3 regions of the Hathewaya limosa genome follow, and region 3 is predicted to be linked to each of the others. Evidence: predicted binding sites of a transcription regulator. Region 3 holds the regulator's gene; each other region holds the start of a gene.
What was found. The regulator NrdR, encoded in region 3, represses ribonucleotide reductase genes. The targets are predictions, from matches to a motif close to CACNANATNTNGTG.
Positions count from the first base shown of each region.

Region 1: QOZ93_RS01005 (vitamin B12-dependent ribonucleotide reductase) is a predicted target of NrdR. The motif match lies at 1,309-1,322, and genes of this name have one in related genera.
Region 2: nrdD (anaerobic ribonucleoside-triphosphate reductase) is a predicted target of NrdR. The motif match lies at 2,011-2,024, and genes of this name have one in related genera.

Region 1 is NZ_JAUSWN010000001.1:220,614-223,907, reverse strand. Features, by position in the region: gene QOZ93_RS01015 (transposase) at 1-90, opposite strand, end outside; gene QOZ93_RS01010 (biosynthetic peptidoglycan transglycosylase) at 256-1,011, shown strand; gene QOZ93_RS01005 (vitamin B12-dependent ribonucleotide reductase) at 1,421-3,294, shown strand, end outside.
Region 2 is NZ_JAUSWN010000001.1:43,071-46,364, forward strand. Features, by position in the region: gene QOZ93_RS00165 (heavy metal translocating P-type ATPase) at 1-1,275, opposite strand, end outside; gene QOZ93_RS00170 (ArsR/SmtB family transcription factor) at 1,295-1,672, opposite strand; gene nrdD (anaerobic ribonucleoside-triphosphate reductase) at 2,042-3,294, shown strand, end outside.
Region 3 is NZ_JAUSWN010000004.1:84,625-87,918, reverse strand. Features, by position in the region: gene QOZ93_RS03480 (response regulator) at 1-260, opposite strand, end outside; gene pgeF (peptidoglycan editing factor PgeF) at 291-998, opposite strand; gene nrdR (transcriptional regulator NrdR) at 1,170-1,631, opposite strand; gene QOZ93_RS03465 (YlmC/YmxH family sporulation protein) at 1,730-2,035, opposite strand; gene sigG (RNA polymerase sporulation sigma factor SigG) at 2,133-2,906, opposite strand; gene sigE (RNA polymerase sporulation sigma factor SigE) at 2,982-3,294, opposite strand, start outside.

The DNA of each region.
Region 1 (3,294 bases), on a different contig from region 3:
GAACCCTACGGGTTGTTTAGTAGTCATGTGTTTTAATTCAGATACCTGTTCAAAAAGATTTAGTTGTTTAATTTTATTAAGACAAAACATGTTTGTTCTCCTCCGCTATGGTTTATTATTTTGCGTGACAACATTTATTATTTCATAGTGGAGGAAAATATAAAAGCCTAACGGCTAAAAAGTTAGGCGAATCAACGCTTGCGAAATTCCGCAAGCGACTAAGAAAAACAGTTCTTTTAAGGAGGATAAAAAGATATGAACAAAACAAAATTGTTTAAATTTTTTATGTTTCTAGGAATACTTTTAATTATAACTTTAGGATATTTAAGTACAAATTTAACCATAGATAATAAAGCATTACAAAATAAAATATATGATGTTAAAAATGATGCTTCTTATATACAATTGAATAATATTGATAAAAAATTTTTAAATTCTATTATAGCAACTGAAGATCATAGATTTTATAATCATGGAGCTATTGACATTATATCAATAGTACGATCCACCTTTAAAAATATTGAGGCAAAAAAAATTGTACAAGGTGGAAGCACAATAACCCAACAGTTAGCTAAAAATTTATATTTATCAAATGAAAAAAGTTTTAGTAGAAAATTTAAAGAATTGTTTTTAGCTATAGAACTTGAAAAAAATTATTCTAAAAATGAACTTTTAGAATTGTATGTTAATGTTATCCCTTTTGGAAATGGATATATTGGTATAAAACAAGCCTCAAAAGGATACTTTGAAAAAACGCCTGAGAATTTAAGTTTAAACGAGGCTACGTCCTTAGCTGGTTTACCCCAAGCACCAAATATATATTCATCAAATAAAAACATAGCTCTTGCGAAAAAAAGACAACTACAGGTTATAAATGCTTTAAAAAAATATGAGCAAACTCATAAATCAGGAACTGTTATAAAACATTTTTTTATAATATCTGCGAAAAATTTAGCTAAAACTACAAACAGTAACCTTCCAAATATACTATTAAATCTTTTAGTAAATTAAAATAAATTCTTATTACATAAATTTTATCATAGAAGATCAATAAACCAAGTAAACTAATTACTTGGTTTATTTTGTTTATTTTGTTTATTTTATTTGTTTTTTATCAGTTAAAAAAATAAATAACTTTTACTAGGGAAACAAAGTGTACATCTTTCGTGTAGAAATTGCTATTTATACTTTTATAAATATTTTTATTAAATTTGCAAAACTTAATATAGAATTAACTTCTTTGCTTATCAAATAATAATTATTCTATAATTATATTTATCTTGAAATAATTATTATTATATCTTATAATACTAGATGTAGTATATATAAGTATTTTAAAAACTATATATAGTATTATACTATATTTATAATTTAGGAGGTGAAATAACTAAAAGTTAACGTAATAACTTTTAGTTAAATTATGCATAAAATAGATTCGATTTTTAAAAGGATTTTTACCAAAGATTTAGATAAAAATAAAGACTTAACAGTATTTGATTTGTTCCAATGGAAAAAAGTAAATGTATTTCTTAAAGATCATAAAACAGGTAAAGTTCTTGTTGATATGAAAAATTTAGAGTTTCCTATACACTATTCACAAAATGCATGTGACATCATAGCCTCAAAATATTTTAGAAAAGCCGGTATTCCTAATGAATTAGGGTATGAAAATAGCATGAAACAAGTTGCTCATAGAATAGTTAACTTCTGGTGTGAATCTTTATCAGATGAAAAATTAATAGATTCAGAAAAACAAAAGACTATTTTTTATGATGAAATGATTTATGCTTTTTTAAATCAAATGTATGCACCTAACTCTCCTCAATGGTTTAATACTGGCTTAGAACTCTCCTATGGTATTAAAGGTACTGGAAATAATAACTTCTATTTTGATGAAAAAGAAAACAAAGTAGTTAAAACAAAAGATTTTTATAGTAGAACTCAAGCATCAGCTTGCTTTATATTATCAATAGAAGACAAACTATTAGGTACTCACTCAATCTCTGATCAATTTGTAACAGAAACAAAATTATTTAAAGGTGGTTCTGGTACAGGAACAAACTTTTCTAGTATCAGGGCTAAAGGTGAAAAATTATCTGGTGGAGGAGTTTCTTCCGGACTTATGAGTTTCCTAAAATCTTTTGATAGAAATGCAGGAGCTATAAAATCTGGTGGTACAACTCGTAGAGCAGCTAAAATGGTTATTTTAGATGTAGATCATCCTGAAATAATGGATTTCATAACATGGAAAGCTAAAGAAGAAGACAAAGTTCGTGCTCTTGGTAAAATGGGATATGATATGAGTTTTGAAGGTGAGGCTTATGAAACCGTTTCTGGACAAAACGGAAACAATTCTATAAGATTTTCAGATAATTTCATGAAAATGGTAGATAATTTAAACACTAATCCCAATGCTGAAATAGAACTTAAAGGCCGTGTTGATAATTCCGTAAACTCAAAACTTAAAGTTACAGAAATTTGGAATGCCTTTAATGAGGCAGCCTGGAATTGTGCAGATCCTGCTCCACAATTTGATGATATTTTCAACTCTTGGCATACTTGTCCTTGTGGTGAAGATGGTGTGTATAATGCAAAATATAATAGAATAAATTCAACAAACCCTTGTGGTGAATATGCTTTCTTAGATAATACTGCTTGTAATTTGGCTTCAATTAATATATTTAAATTTTACGACTTAAAAACAAAAAAAATAGATTTAAACGCTTATACTCATTTAGTAGGATTACTTCAATTAGCTCTAGAAGCCTCTATTCATTGGGGACAATTTCCTACAGAAGATATAGCTAAAAGATCATACTTATTTAGAACTACTGGGTTAGGTATATCTAATATAGCATCTCTTTTAATGGTTATGGGATACCCATACGATTCAGATGAAGGAAGAAACCTTACATCTTCTTTAATTGGTGTGTTAACTGGGCATTCTTACTATATATCTTCTTTAATGTCAGAAAAACTAGAACCTTTTAAAATGTATAATGTAAATAAAAATCATATGCTTAGAGTTATAAGAAATCATTGTAGGGTTGCGGGATCCTTAGAAACTCCATATGAAGGATTAAATTATATTCCTGTTAATATTAATCATGATATATTGTTTAAAGAGAATTTAGCTTATATAAGTGAAGAATTAAAGGATACTTGGAATAAAGCCCTTTCCTATGGTGAAAAATTTGGTTATAGAAATGCTCAAGTTTCTGTTATTGCGCCAACTGGTACAATTTCATTTGCTATGGATTGTGGTGCTACTTCCATAGAACCTTATTTTAGTCA
Region 2 (3,294 bases), on a different contig from region 3:
AAACATTGGAGGTATAAATGTAAGTGCAATAGCGCAAATAACTACTAAAGGAGTATATACCTTTGCAAATTTAGTAATAAATTTTTCAGCTTCGGCTTTTTTTGAGCCTGCATTTTGAACTAAATCCAAAATTTTAGAAACTGTAGATTGTGAAAATGATTTTGTAACCTTTACATAAAGCATTCCATTTTGGTTTATAAATCCACTTAACACTTCATCTTTAACTTTTATATTTCTTGGTAAAGATTCTCCTGTTAAGGCAGAAGTATCAACAGAGGATTCACCTTCGATTACTATACCATCAAGTGGTACTTTTTCAAAAGGTTTAACAAGTATAATATCATTTATAGAAACATCGTCAGGAGATACTTCTTCTATAGAGTCACCAACTTTTAAGTTAGCCTTATCAGGTTTTATATCCATTAAGTCAGCAATTGATTTTCTTGAACGATTAACGGCTATATTTTGGAAAGTTTCGCCAACTTCGTAAAATAGCATAACAGCCACAGCTTCAGGAAATTCCTTAATAGCGAAAGCACCTAAAGTTGCTATAACCATTAAAAAGTTTTCATCAAAAATTTCCCCAGTTTTAAAGTTCTTTAAAGCTTTAATTAAGACTTTTCCACCTATACTTAAATAACTTATTATAAAAAGAGTTAATTCTGTATAAAAGGTAAATTTACCTATAAGAGCAACTAAAAATAATATAGTACCAATACCAATTCTAATAAAATCTTTTTTGTTTATTAAAGATAATGGAGATTCTTGTTCAGTATTTGATTTATTTGATGAGTTATTTGATTTCTTAAATTTTACAACTACATCAGGTTCAGTTTTATTAACAATGTTTTTAACTTCAGTAAAAATATCATTTTTAGAAGTCTTATTATTTATCTCAAGAGTTAAAATTGAAGTGGAAAAATTAAAAATAGCTTTATGAACATTAGGAAGTTCATTAACCTTATTTTCAATCTTAGCAGCACAATTGGCACAATGAAGTCCTTCTAAGATAAGTTCTACTGTAGCAGTAGAGCTACATGGTTTATTCTTTGACATAATTTCTACATCAGGTTCTAATTTATGAATTATAGATTTAATTTCTGCATACGTTTCTTCTTTTATAGATTCATCCTTTAGTATATAAGAAAGTGTTAAAGTTGAAAAATTCAAAGTACATTCTTGGATATTGGCTAAACTTTTTATTTTAGATTCAATTTTAGCTGCACAGTTTGGACAATCCAAACCTTTTAATATTAGAATATTTTCTTTATTCATTATATCACCTCATAATTAACTAAATTTCATTTATATGATCTAAGGCCATATGAAATATTTGTTTTATGTGATCATCATCAAGAGAATAATAAACCGATTTTCCTTCTTTTCTGTATTTAACAAGTCTGGATTGTTTTAAAACTCTTAATTGATGAGAAATAGCAGACTGATTCATTTGAAGTAAAGCTGCTATATCACAAACACACATTTCAGATTTAAATAGTGCAAAAATTATTTTTATTCTTGTAGAGTCAGAAAAGACTTTAAATAAATCTGAAACATCTTGTAGAGTATCTTCATCTAACATTTCAGTATTAACTTTATTTATTATATCTTGATGAAGAGTTTTACATTCACAAAAATCTATATTTGAGTTAGAGGTATTACTTTTTTTCATTAAGTCATCTCCTTTATAAGTATAATATAAACATATGATCATATATTCATATGTTTATATTATACTATCATTATATGGAATTAAAATCAATATGCGTACACAAAAAATAAAAAATAATTAAAAAATTTTTTAAAGATTTTTTTGAATTTTAGGTAAAAAAAGTGAAAGTAGGCTAAATGCCTATGTATGCATAATTTACCATAATAAAATACATTACATGAATAAAAACAGAATAAAACAAGAGAAAATTTATTAAAATTAAACGTAGTGTAGGATTTAAAGATTAAATTAAAATTGATTATAAGAGATTAAAATAGTATAATAATCCGAGTATGGCAAACAATATATTGTATAAGGAGGCTAAAAAATATGCTATATGTTGTAAAGCGTGATGGACGAAGAGTTCGATTTGATTCCTCCAAAGTCTTTAAGGCAATCAAAGGTGCAGCGGATGAAATTGGGTACATAATCGGTGAAGAGGAAATAAATAAACTGAAGGAGAGAGCTTTAAAGAAGTTAGAAGCTTTAGAGAGAGAAGAATTAAGTGTTGAAGATATTCAAAATGAAGTTGAAGACATGCTTTTAAGTAATGGACATAGAGAAATAGGAGTAGCATACTCTAATTATAGAAGAGAAAGAAATAGAATAAGAGAAATAAAATCTGATCTTATGAAAGCAATTGATAAGATTGGGGTAGAAACAGATAGAGATAACGCTAATGTTGGAAATAATTTTAGTTCTAAGCTTCTTAGAATAGCTTCCGAGTCTAATAAGTGGCATAACTTAGCTATGATGCCTAAAAAAATGGCTAAATTGCATGAAAACGGAGATTTATATTATCATGATTTAGATTCGTATAATCTTACAGTTAACTGTCTACACATTCCGACTAAAGAAATTTTGGAAAGAGGGTTTAATACTGGCTATGGAACGATTAATAGACCGAAGAGAATAGAGTCAGCAGCTGAACTTTCATGTATTCTTTTACAGTCTACCCAAAATGATATGTTTGGTGGACAGTCCCATCCAGATTTCGATAATGATATGGCAGTATTTGTAGATCCTACTAGACAAGAAATAAAAAAAGAACTTGAAGAGTATGGAATTCAAGGGGAACAACTTAAAGAGTTATTAAATAAAAAACTTAGAAAAACTATAAGTCAAGCAATGCAGGGAATTGTATATAATTTAAATACTATGCATTCAAGGGCAGGTTCACAGGTTCCATTTAGTTCTATTAATTTAGGAATACCACATTCAGAAGATGCAGCGTTAGTCTGTGAATTGTTTTTATTAGAATATGAAAAGGGATTAGGCAAGGGAGAACAACCTATTTTTCCTAATATTATTTTTAGGGTAAAAGAAGGGGTTAATAGAGAAGAGGGAGATCCTTACTTCTATCTATATAAACTTGCTTGTGATGTTGCTAGTAAGAGAATGAATCCTACATTTATGAATATAGATGCAGATTTTAATAAAAAATATTATGATCAAGGTGTAATGCCAGCTACTATGGGTTGCAGAACTTATGTATGTAGTAATTGCAATGGTGAACCTGGTACAAAAGGAAGAGGAAATATTGCACCAACAACAATTAATCTTCCAAGATTAGGATTAATGGC
Region 3 (3,294 bases):
CCTTTAGCTGTAATCATTATAATAGGAATATTACTTAAGCTAGAATCATTTCTTATTTGCTTACAAACATCATATCCATCCATACCTGGTAACATTAAATCTAATAAAATTAAATCCGGAATTTCTTCTTTTGCAACTTTAATAGCATCTAGACCATTCCCTACACAAAAAGCCTTATATCCATTTTTCTCCAAATTAAATTTTATTAATTCTTGAATATGTTCCTCATCATCAACTATAAGAATTCGAGCATTTTTCATACCTTACACTCCTTATTTTAAAATATAAATTTATTTTATAAATACAAATGAAAACATTCTTCCATAACCATCTTTTTCTTTTCTATAAGAATGTAATTTAGTATCTTTATTACAATACGTACATAAATTTTCAGTACAAATATTTTCTCTTTTTATTCCTTTATTAATTAAGGTTTCAACTATGTATGCTTCTAAATTAATTTTGCCATTTACATACATACTTTCATTAAAACATTTTTTCTCTCTAAATAATTCTATAACATCTTCACCTACTTCATAACAACATTTTTTATTATGAGGACCTATATAAACATTTATATTTTCTTCTTTGGAATTATATTTATTCTTTAATTCTTCTATAGTATTCAAAACTATATCTTGTACAGTTCCTCTCCATCCACTATGTACTGCTGCTATAGCTTTATTTTGTTTATCTACAAGTAAAATAGGAACACAATCTGCTGTAAATACTCCTATAATTCTATTTAATTCATTGGTAATTAACGCATCTCCATCATACACATTATCATCTGCAATTAACACTTTATCAGAATGAGTTTGATTTAAATAAGATACATAATCAACATTAAACCATCTTTTTAAATTATTTAAGTTTTCAATACCCTTAGGAAAATTCTTATTAAAATCTAGATTTCCCTCAGCCGTTGAAAAAAACATATACACATTATCATAATTAAATTTTATAAACTTATAATCTTCTATATATTTAAACTCCATATTACACCTCTATATGTTTTTCAATTTATTTTATCATTAATTATACTTATTTTAAAATTTTCAGAACATATTTAACCTAATTTTAACCAATACCATAATATTTATTTTAATAAAAACTTGGGCTATGTTATAAAAATATTATAACATAGCCCTCCACTAGTACTTAAAATTTTATGATTTTTTTCTTTCCATGAGACTTTTTATCTCTTCCATAAAAGTATTAATATCTTTAAACTGTCTATAAACCGAAGCAAATCTTACGTAACATATTTCATCAACATCTTTTAACATATCCATGATTAATTCTCCTATGTACTCTGACCTTACTTCAGTTAACATTTCATTGTATAATTTTTTTTCAACTTCTTCAGCTATTGACTCTATTTTAGCTCTTGATACTGGTCTCTTCTCACAAGCCTTAATTAATCCATTTATGATTTTATTTCTATTAAAATATTCTCTACTTAAGTCTCTTTTTATAACGGAAATAGGTATATCTTCTACCTTTTCATATGTAGTATACCTTTTAGCACAGTTTAAACATTCTCGTCTTCTTCTAATAGCTGAATTGTCATCTGTAGATCTTGAATCTACAACCTTACTTTCATTATAATTACAGTATGGACATTTCATTTTTCAGCATCTTCCTTTAGAATTTATAAATTGTCATTCTCATATTAACATTTTTATTAAAAAATTTCCATACATAATTTCAAATTTTATCAAATTTATTAAAAAAATTTGTTATTTGTATTATTTTCTTTAAAATTTTCTGCATTAAATTTAAGTTCTGCATGTACTAAGATAACATCTATACCAATTTTATCAATATTATTCCAAGGAATTTGTAAGAAATTTTCCTTTCCAAACCACGAATTTTTTTCTTGTGGTAATAAAATATAATCTATTTTATATTCCTCACAATCAACAACTAAATCCTTAATATGTCCTAATCTTCTTCCAGTATCTATGTCAATAACCTCCATGGTTTTAAGATTATTTAAAGAAAATAATTCTTCCTGTATTACATTCTCCAAGCTTCCCCCTCCTAACATTAATATAGTCTCATCTCTAATATAAATATGCTGTTTTTTCATAAAATATGTTAAAAAAATAAGGCACTAAGGCCTTAATTTAAATAAATTTTCTCATATGCTTCAATGCAGATTTTTCTAATCTTGATACTTGAGCTTGAGAAATTCCTATTTCATCTGCAACCTCCATTTGAGTTCTTCCATTAAAAAATCTCAAATTTAAAATAAGTTTTTCTCTACTATTAAGCTTTTTCATTGCTTCATTAATACAAAGATCTTCAATCCAATTTTCATCTGCATTTTTATTGTCACTTATTTGATCCATTACAAAAATTGCATCTCCCCCATCATGATATATAGGTTCAAATAGAGATACTGGATCTTGGATAGCATCTAATGCAAATACAACATCTTCTCGATCAATTTTTAGTTCCTTTGCAATTTGAGATACAGTTGGTTCCTTATTATTTTTATTAATAAAACTATCTCTAACTTGCAATGCCTTATAGGCTATATCTCTAAGGGAACGACTTACTCTTATTGAGTTATTATCTCTTAAATATCTTCTAATTTCTCCAATTATCATAGGAACTGCATAAGTTGAAAATTTAACATTTTGAGATAGATCAAAATTATCTATGGATTTAATCAATCCAATACATCCTACTTGGAACAAATCATCTACATTTTCTCCTCTATTATTAAATCTTTGAATAACACTTAATACTAACCTTAAATTTCCTTGAATAAATTTTTCTCTTGCTATTTCATCACCATCTTTAAGCTTCAACAATAATTCTTTCATTTCTTTTTCTTTTAAGATAGGCAATTTAGATGTATTAACACCACATATCTCAACTTTATTACTCATCATAAGGTCATCCATCCCTTCAGTATAGTTGCATTAAAATTTTCCCCTTATGATTAGATTTTTATACATAAGACAACCTTATAACATTTTATTAATTTCTTTTTTTAATCTTTTTATTATTCTTTTTTCTAATCTAGAAATATAAGATTGAGAGATTCCAAGCATATCCGCAACTTCTTTTTGCGTTTTTTCTCCTTTACCATTTAATCCAAATCTTAATTCTACAATTTCTCTTTCTCTATTATTTAATTTTTTCATAGCAAGTATCAAAAGTTGTTTATCAACTTCATCTTCTATCATATTATATACCATATCATTATCAGTACCTAAAATATCCGAAAGTAGAAGTTCATTTCCATCCCAATCTATATTTAATGGTTCATAAAATGAT